Regions from separate parts of the Sporosarcina sp. FSL K6-5500 genome, predicted to be linked through region 2. Evidence: riboswitches for the same ligand, from Rfam matches in the RefSeq annotation. Region 2 holds a riboswitch; the other holds the start of a gene.
The links. Region 2 has a riboswitch for S-adenosylmethionine ahead of MKX62_RS12755 (methionine ABC transporter ATP-binding protein). Riboswitches for the same ligand answer to the same signal wherever they lie in the genome.
Positions count from the first base shown of each region.

Region 1: it holds a riboswitch for S-adenosylmethionine, as region 2 does, so the genes downstream of both, MKX62_RS14765 (methionine ABC transporter ATP-binding protein) here and MKX62_RS12755 (methionine ABC transporter ATP-binding protein) in region 2, are expected to answer to the same signal.

Region 1 covers NZ_JBBOTP010000001.1:3,067,885-3,074,191, forward strand. The annotation lists gene MKX62_RS14760 (pyridoxal phosphate-dependent aminotransferase) at 1-1,087, opposite strand, end outside; SAM riboswitch class I at 1,590-1,700, shown strand; gene MKX62_RS14765 (methionine ABC transporter ATP-binding protein) at 1,806-2,819, shown strand; gene MKX62_RS14770 (methionine ABC transporter permease) at 2,809-3,480, shown strand; gene MKX62_RS14775 (MetQ/NlpA family ABC transporter substrate-binding protein) at 3,498-4,310, shown strand; gene pepF (oligoendopeptidase F) at 4,478-6,307, opposite strand, start outside.
Region 2 covers NZ_JBBOTP010000001.1:2,667,681-2,673,987, reverse strand. The annotation lists gene MKX62_RS12775 (dicarboxylate/amino acid:cation symporter) at 1-868, opposite strand, end outside; gene MKX62_RS12770 (MetQ/NlpA family ABC transporter substrate-binding protein) at 1,018-1,854, opposite strand; gene MKX62_RS12765 (MetQ/NlpA family ABC transporter substrate-binding protein) at 1,929-2,789, opposite strand; gene MKX62_RS12760 (methionine ABC transporter permease) at 2,860-3,528, opposite strand; gene MKX62_RS12755 (methionine ABC transporter ATP-binding protein) at 3,521-4,546, opposite strand; SAM riboswitch class I at 4,844-4,949, opposite strand; gene MKX62_RS12750 (thioredoxin family protein) at 5,004-5,303, opposite strand; gene MKX62_RS12745 (toprim domain-containing protein) at 5,318-5,659, opposite strand; gene gcvH (glycine cleavage system protein GcvH) at 5,734-6,117, opposite strand; gene MKX62_RS12735 (arsenate reductase family protein) at 6,193-6,307, opposite strand, start outside.

The DNA of each region.
Region 1 (6,307 bases), 400 kb from region 2:
TATACCCTTCACCATACCTTCCAAAAGCATGGCCCGGTGCTACGGCAATGTCTGCTTTGTCTAATAGTAACTTGGTGAATGATTCGCTTGTATATCCTTCTGGTACAGGTAACCAAGCGAAGAAAGATGCAGCGGGCGCGATGACATCCCAACCGATTCGTTTACATTCGGAAATTAAGACATTCCGGCGGCTTTCGTAAAGTGAAACGAGCTCATCCACACAATCCTGGCTTCCCGATAATGCCTCTGTTGCTGCGCGCTGAATTGCTGGGAATATATCTATGAATAAATGATCCTGCAATAAGCTGATTGCTTCGATAATATCGGCATTACCGATGGCAAAACCGACCCGCCATCCCGCCATATTATACGTTTTTGACAATGTGTACATTTCAATTCCAACTTCTTTTGCACCTTCTGCTTGCAGGAAACTGACAGGTTTCGCACCGTCAAAACCGATTCCACCATAGGCAAAGTCATGCAAAATTGCAATATCATTGTCTTTTGCCAAAGCAATCGTTTCTTCGAAAAATGGAAGTGTGGCTGTTGCGCTTGTTGGGTTATTTGGATAGTTCAAATACATTAATTTTGCTTGCTTCTTTTGTTCATCGGAAAGAGCAGAGTAATCAGGTAAAAAATCGTTTTCTGCAAGTAATGGCATTAAATCGTATTTAATATTGGCTAAGCTTACACTCGATAAATAATCGGGATATCCCGGATCCGGCAATAAAAGTAATTCATCTTCGTTCATAATCGCGAGGGGTAACTCGACCAATCCAGGTTTTGTTCCAAATAGAATCGCTACCTCTGTTTTAGGATCAATATGAACATCGTATTCTCGTTTATAAAAGTCAGCAACAGCCTGTTTTAATTCGGCAGTCCCTCTGAAAGGGGAGTATCCATGTGTTGTTGGATCTTCGACTGCTTCTTGGAGTGCTTTTATAATATGTGGAGGTGTCGGTTGATCGGGATTTCCACGCCCCAAGTTAATAACGTCGCGTCCTTCAGAAAGTGCTTCTTGTACGTTTCGAACAAGTGATGCGAAAAAGTGCGGTGGTAGGTTCTTGAGTCGATTTGATAGTGCCATGTAATAACCTCTCTTCTATGTAATCCAATCTTTATTGTAAAAGAGTAAGATAGTATAAGTTTTTCACTTGGAGCAATGTCTAGACTCCAGCGCTTGTCGGGTCTACCAAGGCGCTTGCGCTTTTCTTATTGTCTAGCTCCAGGAGCCAGCCGCTCGGAGGCCCACAGGAAGTGGGTCACCTAGCCATTGCCGCAGGACGCGGCGTACTTAGGCTAGGTTCCTTGAAAAGCAATCCAGCTATGTGGCAAAGAGCGCCACGTCGTGCCTGCAAGGATGCAGGTATGCAGTCGTTGCGACAGGACGTCGCGCTCTTAGACTGCCTTCCCCTGGATTGACTTATGCCTGTCGCGTCTAGACGGCGCCTTCCGCTTTTCTTATTGTCAGTATACATGGAATGAAATGAAAATGATAATAAATTGTTATATATCAGAACATATTATGTTGACAATCTTATTGAGACATACTAATATGAAACTTATCAATCAAAATAATTACATAATGGTACTTATCAAGAGAGACTGAGGGATAGGCCCGATGACGTCCAGCAACCCCTTGCGTAATGTAAGGAAGGTGCTAACTCCTACAGAGTGAATTTCATTCTGAAAGATGAGCTGAAACCTTTTTATTTTCGGTGCTTCTTTCATATATGAGAGAAGCATTTTTATATGGTCAGACATCTGAGATTTCGTACTTCTATTTATAGAAAGAGGAGAATTGCATGATTCAAATTCAAAACGTATCAAAAGTATACAAAACAAAAGAGAGAATCGTGACTGGTGTTGATAATGTCTCACTCGACATTAACACAGGAGAAATTTTCGGAATCGTAGGTTACTCAGGTGCAGGGAAGAGTTCTCTTATCCGTTGTCTAAATTTGTTGGAAAAACCAACGAGCGGAACGATCTTAGTAGATGGATTAAATTTGATGAAGTTACGGGGGAATAATCTCCGTCAGGCACGTCTGAAAATAGGAATGATTTTTCAACACTTTTATTTAATCAGCCAAAAGACAGTATATGAAAATATAGCATTTGCTTTACGGGCAGCCAAAACGCCTGCCAATAAAATAAACGCTCGGGTAACGGACTTACTAGAAATGGTTGGCCTCTCTGATAAACGGGATGTTTATCCTGCGCAGCTGAGTGGTGGCCAGAAGCAGCGGGTAGGTATTGCCCGAGCACTAGCGAATAATCCTTCAGTGTTACTGTGTGATGAAGCAACATCTGCATTAGATCCAAATACGACGCTATCTATTTTAAGGCTGTTGAAGAAAATAAATAAAGAATTGAAGATTACAATCGTTCTAATAACACATGAGATGAATGTCGTGAAAGAAATTTGTGATCGCATGGCAATTATGCAAGATGGAAAAGTGATTGAAGAAGGACAAGTATATGATATATTTTCAGATCCTCAAGAAGAATTGACGAAAGAATTTATTAGTAGTGTTGTGTCATTTGATGTGCCGTCAATGATTTTGAGCAAGTGCACGGGCAAACTGGTCAAAGTCATGTTTAAAGGTGATGTCGCAGGCGATGGAATTATCTCAGATACTGTGCAGCAATTTACTATACAAGGTAATTTCCTACACGGCTCCATTGAATATATTCAAGAAAGGCCACTCGGTACTTTCCTGATGGAACTAAAAGGCGAGGATGACGAAATAGAAAAGGCAATTGCCTATATGTCATCACGAGCTGCTCAAGTGGAGGTAATTGACAATGGGAATTGATTTACAACACGTTATAGAGTTAATGCCTGATATTACAAAAGCATTTGGGGAAACACTTTATATGATAAGTATTTCTCTCGTTATCGCACTTGTTATTGGGCTTCCGCTAGGGATTTTGCTGTTCACTACCGATAAAGGCTTATTTTTAGAAAATCGGGCATTGAACTCAGTTATTGGCTTTATCGTCAATATGGTCCGTTCTGTGCCGTTTATTATTTTACTCGTCGCGTTAATCCCTTTAACGATTTTAATAGTAGGTACTCCGATTGGCCCTGGGGCTGCTAGTGTTTCATTATCTGCGGCAGCAATCCCTTTTTTCGCAAGAATTGTGGAGACTTCACTAAGAGAGATTGATAAAGGTGTTATCGAAGCTGCAATCGCTGTTGGTGCAACTCCGTGGATGATTATCAAAGATGTACTATTGCCTGAAGCAAAAACAAGTATTATTCAAGGCGTGACACTTACAGTAATTAGTTTAGTCGCCTATTCAGCAATGGCTGGTGTTGTTGGTGGTGGCGGAATCGGGGATTTAGCAATTCGATTCGGCTACTATCGTTACGACAATACAATAATGGTAGTGACCGTGGTGATATTAATACTATTTGTACAAGTAATTCAGTTTGCAGGAGATCGGATTTCAAAAGTAATTGATAAACGATGATGGGGAGAGAGAAAATTATGAAAAAGTTTCTATTAGTTGTATTAGTACTTGTAGTTGGAACCGCACTAGCTGCTTGTGGTGGCAAAGAAAAAGCTTCGGATGAAAAATCTGTGAAAATTGGTGCAACCGCTGGACCATATAGTGATATGTTGAAAAAGGCGATTATTCCTGGACTTGAAGAAAAGGGATATAAAGTTGAACTAATTGAGTTTAGTGATTATATTCAGCCGAACAATGCCCTGGCAAGTGGCGATATTGATGCAAACCTGTTCCAAAACACGACTTATTTAGAAAATGTCGTTAAAGAAACGGAAGCTGAATTATCACCACTTATTATCGTACCAACAGCTCCAATGGGCATTTATTCGAATAAATTTAAGACAATTGAAGCTATTGAGGATGGAGCAAAAGTTACCATTCCAAACGATCCTGTTAATGGAGCCCGCGCCCTTTTAGTGTTACAGGATGAAGGTCTAATTGAATTAGATCCAAATGCAGAAGTGCTAAAAGTATCTGAAAAAGATGTAACAATGAATAAGAAGAACTTGGTGTTTCAGCCAATCGAAGCGGGTCAGCTTCCACGTTCAGTTGACGGTACTGATTTAGCGGCAGTTCCTGGAAACTTTGCCTTGGCTGCAAGTATGAATTTATTAGATGCGCTAGCACTAGAGGACATGCTTGATATATACAGAAACGTAGTTGCAGTAAAAACGGAAAACATTGATAAGCAATTTGCTAAAGATATTATTGAAATAGTAGAATCAGCAGAATTTGAAAAAGTAATTGATTCAGATTTTGAAGGCTTTGGTAAACCAGAGTGGATGAAGTAAAATCTAACTAGCAACGTCAAAAAGCTGACGAGACCATTACGGTTACGTCAGCTTTTTTTGTTCTTCCTGCCTAGGAAATTATAAAATCTGGACAGTGGATAACCTGCGAAAGCTGATATTTCACGTCTAGACTCAAGCGCCTCTGAACAGGCGCTTGCGCTTTTTTTTTATTGTGAAACGTTAGCCGTTTCGTTTGCCTCAATTTCTTCCGTCAACACAACTAGCTGATCAATCAAATCACCGATATAAGCGATTGTGTCACGCAATGGTTTTTCTGTTGTAATATCGACACCTGCCATTTTTGACAGTTCAGCAGGGGATTTTGTACCACCAGCTTTCAATACTTCGAGCCATTCATCGACAGCAGGCTGACCTTCTTCAAGGACACGTTTAGATACTTGAGTGGAGATTGTGAGTCCAGCACTGTATGTGTATGGATACAAGCCCATGTAGTAGTGTGGCTGACGCATCCATGTAAGTTCCGCGCCTTCATTAATCTCCACATCATCTCCCCAGAACTCTTCAAGCACGCCGCGTTTCAAGTTGTTCAATACACCGGCGTTGACACTTCCGCCTGCATCAATGCGTTCATAGACTTTTCGTTGGTAGGCAGCTTCTAGTAAGTGCGTTACAAAGTTATGGTAGTACGTGCGTGCAACGATTGATGAAATGACCCAACGCTTGAATTTCGGATCATTTGAGTTTTCTAATAGGTGGTTAGCCACGAGCATTTCATTCATCGTCGAAGGTGCTTCGATGAAATACAGGGATGGGCGTGCATTGAATACGTTTTGCTCTCGATTTGCATTGTAGAAATGACCCGCATGCCCTAATTCATGAGCTAAGACGAATACATCATTCATACTACCTGTCCATGAAATAAGGATATATGGATGGTTGCCATAAGGGCTGGAACAGAATGCTCCTGTTGATTTACCTTTGTTTTGAGCGAAATCAATCCAACGTTCTTTGTATGAACGATCCACCATCTCCATGTAATCAGTACCCATTATAGCAAGGGCATCATCAATATATTTCTTCGATTCATCTACGGTGATTTTTGGTTCGTATGTTGGATCAAGCGAGATTTTCAAGTCGGCAAACGTCATTTTATCAAGTCCATGGACTTTTTGCAGAAGTTTCGCGTACTTTCGCATATGCGGTGCAAGTTCTTTTGTGATTAAATCAATTTGACGGTCATACATGGATTTATCGACTTCTTGGGTGAATAATAAGTAATCGAAAATCGAATTATACCCTCTTAGGTCAGCTGTTGTTTTTTCCGTTTGTAAATGCATGTCATATGTTTTTGCAGTTGTATGTTGATAGTCTTTTAACTTAGCTGAGAATGCATCGAATGCAGCACGGCGTTTGGCGGTATCCGTTTCGCCCTCCCAGTCACCTTCGAAGGACACATAGCTTAACGGATAACTTTTCCCGTCGACTTCGAAATCATCAAATGCCATATCCACCATTTTTGTCGTGTTATACAAGCCATATGGCCCGGCAAATGTGGAAGAGAAGGCAGCTAAAGTTTTCTCAACTTCAGGATGCAATTGGTACTCTTTTTTGCGAATCAATTTCTCCAAGTAATTTTTAAAATCACCTGACTGTTTCATTGCATCTTCCAAAACATCAATGGGTAATTCAGAAAGTTGACTGTTGACGAATGATAGTTTGCTGTTTATTTTCGCGGCAGTGGAACCAAACTTGCTTGAGCGCATTTGTGCTTCGTCATCCGTTTGGTCTGTACTTGATGACAAACTCGTATACGTGCCAACAGGAACCACTTTTTCATAAACAGCCGCAAAGCCTTCCAATGCCTCTATTACTGATTTAGCATCTCTAATGTTGCCATTGAATTTTTCGGCAAATGCATCGACTTCTTTTACCAATTCAATTATCGCAGCATCATATTCCTCTTCTGTTTTGAAAAGGTCTTGCAGATTCCATGTTTCTTCTGTCTTTACTTCTGAACGCAGCGGCATACTCTTTAC
Region 2 (6,307 bases):
TCGCGAAAAGTGGAATCGTGAAATCAGTCACCTTGTCCGACGCACCTGTTTTACGTGCTTGACTTAACGTAACCGGGATAGTCGCTGCAGACGATTGTGTCCCTAGTGCAGTGAAATAGGCAGGTGCCATCGTTTTCATCAAGAAAAACGGATTGCGTTTTGAAAGAGAACCAGCAATCGTATATTGAATCGTTAGCATGATGAAATGAAGAACGATAATCATAACGAATACCAGCGCAAACACGGAAAGAACCTTCGCAACTTCACCGGTATATGTCATATTTAGAAAAATCCCGAAAATATGGAATGGTAACAGCGGAATGATAACGAATGCAATCACCTTTTCTATTAGAACATTCAATTCCTCGAATACAGAGAGCATTGCCTTACTACCAATGGATGCCATACCTATACCTAGTACGAATGCGAGAAGGAGCGCTGACATAACACCCATAATCGGTGTCATTTCAAGTTCAAAAAAGGATTCCGCGGCAGCTCGACCTGCTTTTTCTACCTTGCCGTCTCCAAGACTTCCGATAAATCCTGGCAATAATGCTGTTGCCGAAAAATATGCAATAATACCAGCTACAATTGTAGATATATATGCAAATGCTGTTGCCAGTCCAAGGAGCTTACCAGATCCCTTGCCAAGCTTAGCGATTCCGGGCGTGATGAACGCAATAATGATTAGAGGCACTATAAAGTTCAGGAAACCTCCAAAAATCATATTAAATGTTGCGGCAAGACTGACAAACCAGTCCGTAAAGGCTGCTCCGATTGTCGGTATCTTCGGTAGAAGTACACCGAGTACAATTGCTAATCCAATGGCAATAACGATACGCCATATTAGACCAATTTTGAACTTCAAAACCATATCCCCCTATGATAAATATATGTATTTAAGAGACAACAATACCATAATATTTTTGCTATTGGAACATCTATTTGTGATTAACATCTATTGGAAAAAAGAAAACTCCACCGAGTTCAAAATCTTCGGCGGAGTTTTCTTCATACTTATTTTACCGGAACGACTGTGCCATCCCATTCTTTTAAAATAAAGTCTTGAATTTCTTTTGACTTCAATACTTCAATCAAAGCTTTGATCGAATCTTTATCTTCATCACCTTTTCTTACAGCGATGATATTTACATAAGGTGAATCCGCGTCTTCGATAGCAATAGAATCTTTAATCGGATTTAAACCCGCATCGATTGCAAAGTTCGAGTTGATCAGCAATGCATCGCCTTCATCATTTGAGTAAAGCTGCGGCATTAATCCCGGCTCATAGTTTGCGTCAAATTTGATGTTTTTAGGGTTTTCAACGATATCTTTCAGTTCAGCAGCTGTTTTATCTATACTTTCGTCAAGTTTGATAAGCCCTTTTGATTCAAGCATCGCAAGCACTCGTCCGTGATCAGAAATAGAGCTACTCATTAAAATCGTCGCACCATCTGGAAGTTCATCAAGTGATTTATACTTTTTCGAATAAACGCCGATTGGCTCAATATGAATGCCGCCTGCATTTACAAAGTCATATCCCGCATCTTCAATTTGTAATTCGAGATAAGGAATATGCTGAAAGTAGTTTGCATCGAGTTCGCTGGATTCAAGATCTTTATTCGGCAACACATAGTCTTGATATGTTTCGATTTGAAGGTCATAACCTTTTTCCTTCAACAATGGTTTTGCTTGTTCTAGAATGATCGAATGCGGTGTATTGGAAGCTCCGACAACAATCTTAGTTGTTTCTTTTTCGCCTACATTATTGCTGCCGCTAGTGTTTTTTGTTCCGCAAGCTGCAAGCGCGAGTATCAGTACTGCTAATAAAACACCTGTTAGAAATTTCTTCATTTCATAATCTCCCTTTTTTCTAAGATGACAATCTAGGTGATGGGTAAAGATAGTTGTCCACTTTCATCATCAAATCACTTCACAGGAATGACGTCGCCGCCCCACTCTTCGAGAATGAAGTCTTGGATTTCTTTCGATTTCAACACGTCAACCAAAATCTTAATTGCTTCAGTATTTTCATCGCCTTCTCTTACTGTGATGATGTTTGCATATGGCGACTCTGTCTCTTCAATCGCGATAGAATCGTCAAGTGGATTCAAACCTGCATCGATTGCATAGTTTGCGTTGATAACTACTGCATCGCCTTCATCATTTTTATACAATTGTGGTAAAAGTGATGGTTCGTAATTCGCATCAAATTCCAGATTTTTAGGGTTGTCAACAATGTCTTTCACTTCAGCTGTTACTTTATCTACTCCGTCAGCCAATTTGATTAACCCAGCCGACTCTAACAAAGATAGGACACGGCCATGTTCAGCTACTGAGTTACTAAAAATAATAACTGCACCGTCTGGAAGTTCATCAATTGATTTATATTTCGTCGAGTAAACAGCCATCGGTTCGATATGGATAGCTCCTGCATTCGCAAACTTATAACCGTGGTCAATTACTTGTTGATCTAAATAAGGAATGTGCTGGAAGAAGTTCGCATCCAATTCGCCTGATTCTAGATCTTTATTTGGCAAAATATAGTCTTGGTATGTTTCAATGACAAGTTCAATTCCTTTTTCTTTCAATATCGGTGCTGCCTTTTCTAAAATGATTGCGTGCGGTGTGTTAGATGCACCAATGACGATTTCCGTTTCTTCAACAGTTTCTTTGTCAGCTTTGTCTTCCCCACTTGTACTTTTATCATCGCTGTCATTTTTCGCTCCGCAAGCTACCAATGCCAATACAAGTACTGCTAATACTATTCCCCCTAAAAGCTTTTTCATGATTTTTTCTCCCCTTTTTCTATGTTTTTATATAATTTACAGGCTAGGCCTGATATTACTGTACTAACTATTATCTCTTGTCGAATTTCCTCACCGCAAAATCCCCGATGAATTGAATGATGAAAACGATAATTAAAATAAGGATTGTTGCAGCAAGTGTAACGTCTTCCCGGCTACGCTGGAAACCATCTAAGTATGCAAGAGTCCCAAGTCCACCTGCTCCGATAATCCCAGCCATAGCAGTGTACCCGACGAGTGCAATCGCTGTTACAGTAATTCCTGAAATAAGTGCAGGCATCGATTCCGGTATAAGAACTTTAAAAATAATCGTTCTCGTTTTCGCTCCCATTGACTTCGAAGCTTCAATTACACCTTTATCAATTTCCTGTAATGCAATCAACACCATTCTTGCATAAAACGGAGCCGCTCCAATAATAAGTGCCGGCATCGCTGCATCCGGTCCGCGGATTGTACCAAGAAGAAATTTCGTAAACGGAATAAGTAAAATGATTAATATGATAAACGGAATGGATCTAAAAATATTGACGAATGCTCCTGATATAATATTGACCAACTTATTCGACCAAAGTTGACCGGGACTAGATAGGAAGAGTAAAATTCCAAGTCCTAACCCAATAACTAAAGTGAACAATGTAGAAACCGCAGTCATATAGAGTGTTTCCACTGTTGCTTCCCACATTTTAGTCCAGTCGACATTCGGAAAAAGGTTTTCAATCATTACCGATCACCTCCGTCTGAACATCATTTTCATTGAGGTATTGAATTGCTTCCTCAATGATTGAGGAATCTCCAAGCAACTGAAGTATCAGTGTGCCGTATGCCCCGCCATGTGTATGGGATATGTTTCCCTGCACGATATTCACATCGACAGTGAATTTCCGAATAAGACTTGCGAGCACAGGTTGTTCTGTCCGCTCCCCTACAAATACAAGCTTGATAAGCGTGCCGGCAGGAAATTCTTCCTTAATATGCGCCATTGCCTGCTTCGCCTCCACGGGTTCCGTCACTTGAGAGACAAACCGCTTTGTGATCGGTTCCTTCGGTGATTGGAACACATCCAGGACATCTCCCAACTCAACAACTTTCCCTGCCTCCATAACTGCAACTCTGTGGCAAATTTTCCGGATAACGTGCATTTCATGTGTGATAAGCACAATTGTCAGTCCAAGTCGTTCATTAATTCCTGTTAGAAGGTCTAGTATTGAATCCGTTGTTTCTGGATCAAGGGCTGAAGTCGCTTCGTCACAAAGAAGGACTTCAGGGTCGTTTGCAAGCGCACGAGCAATCCCTACGCGCTGTTTCTGACCTCCAGACAATTCGGATGGATATGCATTTTCACGACCAGCCAAACCAACTAATTCAATCAGTTCCGCCACTTTCTTATCACGCTCGGCTTTTCGTACACCCGCGATTTCAAGAGGGAAAGCGATATTCTCCTTCACTGTTCTAGACCACAGTAAGTTAAAGTGTTGGAAAATCATACTCACTTTTTGTCGTGCTTCCCTTAGCTCTTTCCCTTTAATTGCTGATATTTCTAGACTTCCTATTTTAACACTACCTGACGTTGGCATTTCAAGACCGTTCAGTAGTCGAATCAACGTACTTTTTCCTGCCCCACTATAGCCGATGACTCCAAAAATCTCACCGTCAGTAATTTCAAGCGATACATTTTCGACTGCTGAAATACTGCCTGGCCCTTCACCGTATCGTTTATTTATATCCGTTAAATAAATCATTTTTTTCACCTCAGAAAAATTGTTTTGTTACTAATTTCGTCTAGCTTCAGACGCCAGATGCCTTCTGCTTTTCTCGTTGTCGAGCTGCAGGCACCTTCCGCTTTTCTTGCTGTCTAGCTTCAGGCGCCACCCCCTCGGGTCACAAGGCAGTTCGCTGTGGTGGCTTAGGTACGCCCCCTTCGCAATCTGACTTGTGCCTGTCAGGGCTGAGCGGCGCCTTCCACTTTTCAATACAAAAAAGCCTTCCTGCAGACGGGCAGAAAGGCTTGACGTTATCGAAAATAAACGTTGTCCAATCTCTCATCTTTCAAAGCGTATGCTTTGTGTGACTTGGCACCATTTCACTTACGTGACGGTTGCCGGGCTTCGCAGGGCACTATCCCTCCACCTCTCTTAATAAGAGCGACCTATTCAATTGAATGTTAAGACGAAGTATATCAAAGTTCCATATCTATTGTCAATCTATTTCTTCAAGTAGATACGGTACTGATTGAAATGCATAAATTTTATGGGTTAAAACGCCATCCTTTTGTATAAGAAGGCAAGGAACGCTTTCGATTTCATAGTCAATTGCAATATTTTGTACGTAATTCAAATCTGCTTTCCCGATTGGTATTCCCGGTCTCATGACGGTAATAACTTCCATCATTTTAGATGCGACTGCACAAGTTCCACACATTGGTGTATATAAATAAAACGCTGCCACTGAAGACTCTTTCAAAGCCATCTCCCATTGTTCGCGTGTCCAAGTTTCCATTAATTCTACATCCTTTAAATTAGAAATTCCGGTCTGATTTTAAAATCCGCACCTTGTAGTATTGTAGCCAACACTTTGTATGGGGTCGTCTCCACTTCCCGATAAACCTTTTCTGTGTACAAATGGATTGCTGCCGGGAACTCTCTTTTGAATAAAACACGGGTCTTTTCTCCATCTTCATCCGCATCAACGAAGACAAATAGTTCATGTTCTTCGTAAGGTGCAAGCAATTCTTCAAGCCGATAAGGACTTACTGTGCCGTTCGTACAAATAATTTCGACAGGCTCAACAAGTATTCGTGCCAAACGTTTCTTATCCGAACCGCCCTCGACGATAATTACTCTTTCATCCGACACAAGAAGCCCCTCCTTCGCTCTTTTTTATATAAAGATGCAAAAAACGCCGAAAAAGTACCGGCGCCTTGTCTTAGTTATTCTCCGACAGTCATTTTTTCATACGCTTCAGCTGACATAAGTTCATCCAGTTCAGAAACATTTGAAGGTTCAACAACGATCATCCATGCATTTTCATACGGTGATTCATTGACAAATTCAGGGCTGTCTTCAAGTCCTTCATTCACTTCAATTACTTTTCCGCTGATTGGTGCATAAAGTTCTGATACTGTCTTAACAGATTCAACGCTTCCGAAAGGCTCGTCCGCTTTGATGTCATCTCCGACAGATGGAAGTTCAACGAATACGATATCGCCTAGTTCAGATTGTGCAAAGTGAGTAATACCGATGCGGTAGTTACCACCTTCGTCTTTTACCCATTCATGCTCTTCAGAATAACGCAGATCTTTTGGTGTGCTCATTCCGTATCCCTCCAAATAAATAGTTTCATTCTCTTCAATTCTGTCATATTTCTCGAATAAAGACAAGATAGGAAATCAGTTAGTCCATACTTTGTCGAACTCTTCTTCCTTGAATCCGACAGTCACCTTACCATCACCGAAGACAATTGGTCTCTTAATCAACATACCGTCAGATGACAGCAAGCTAATT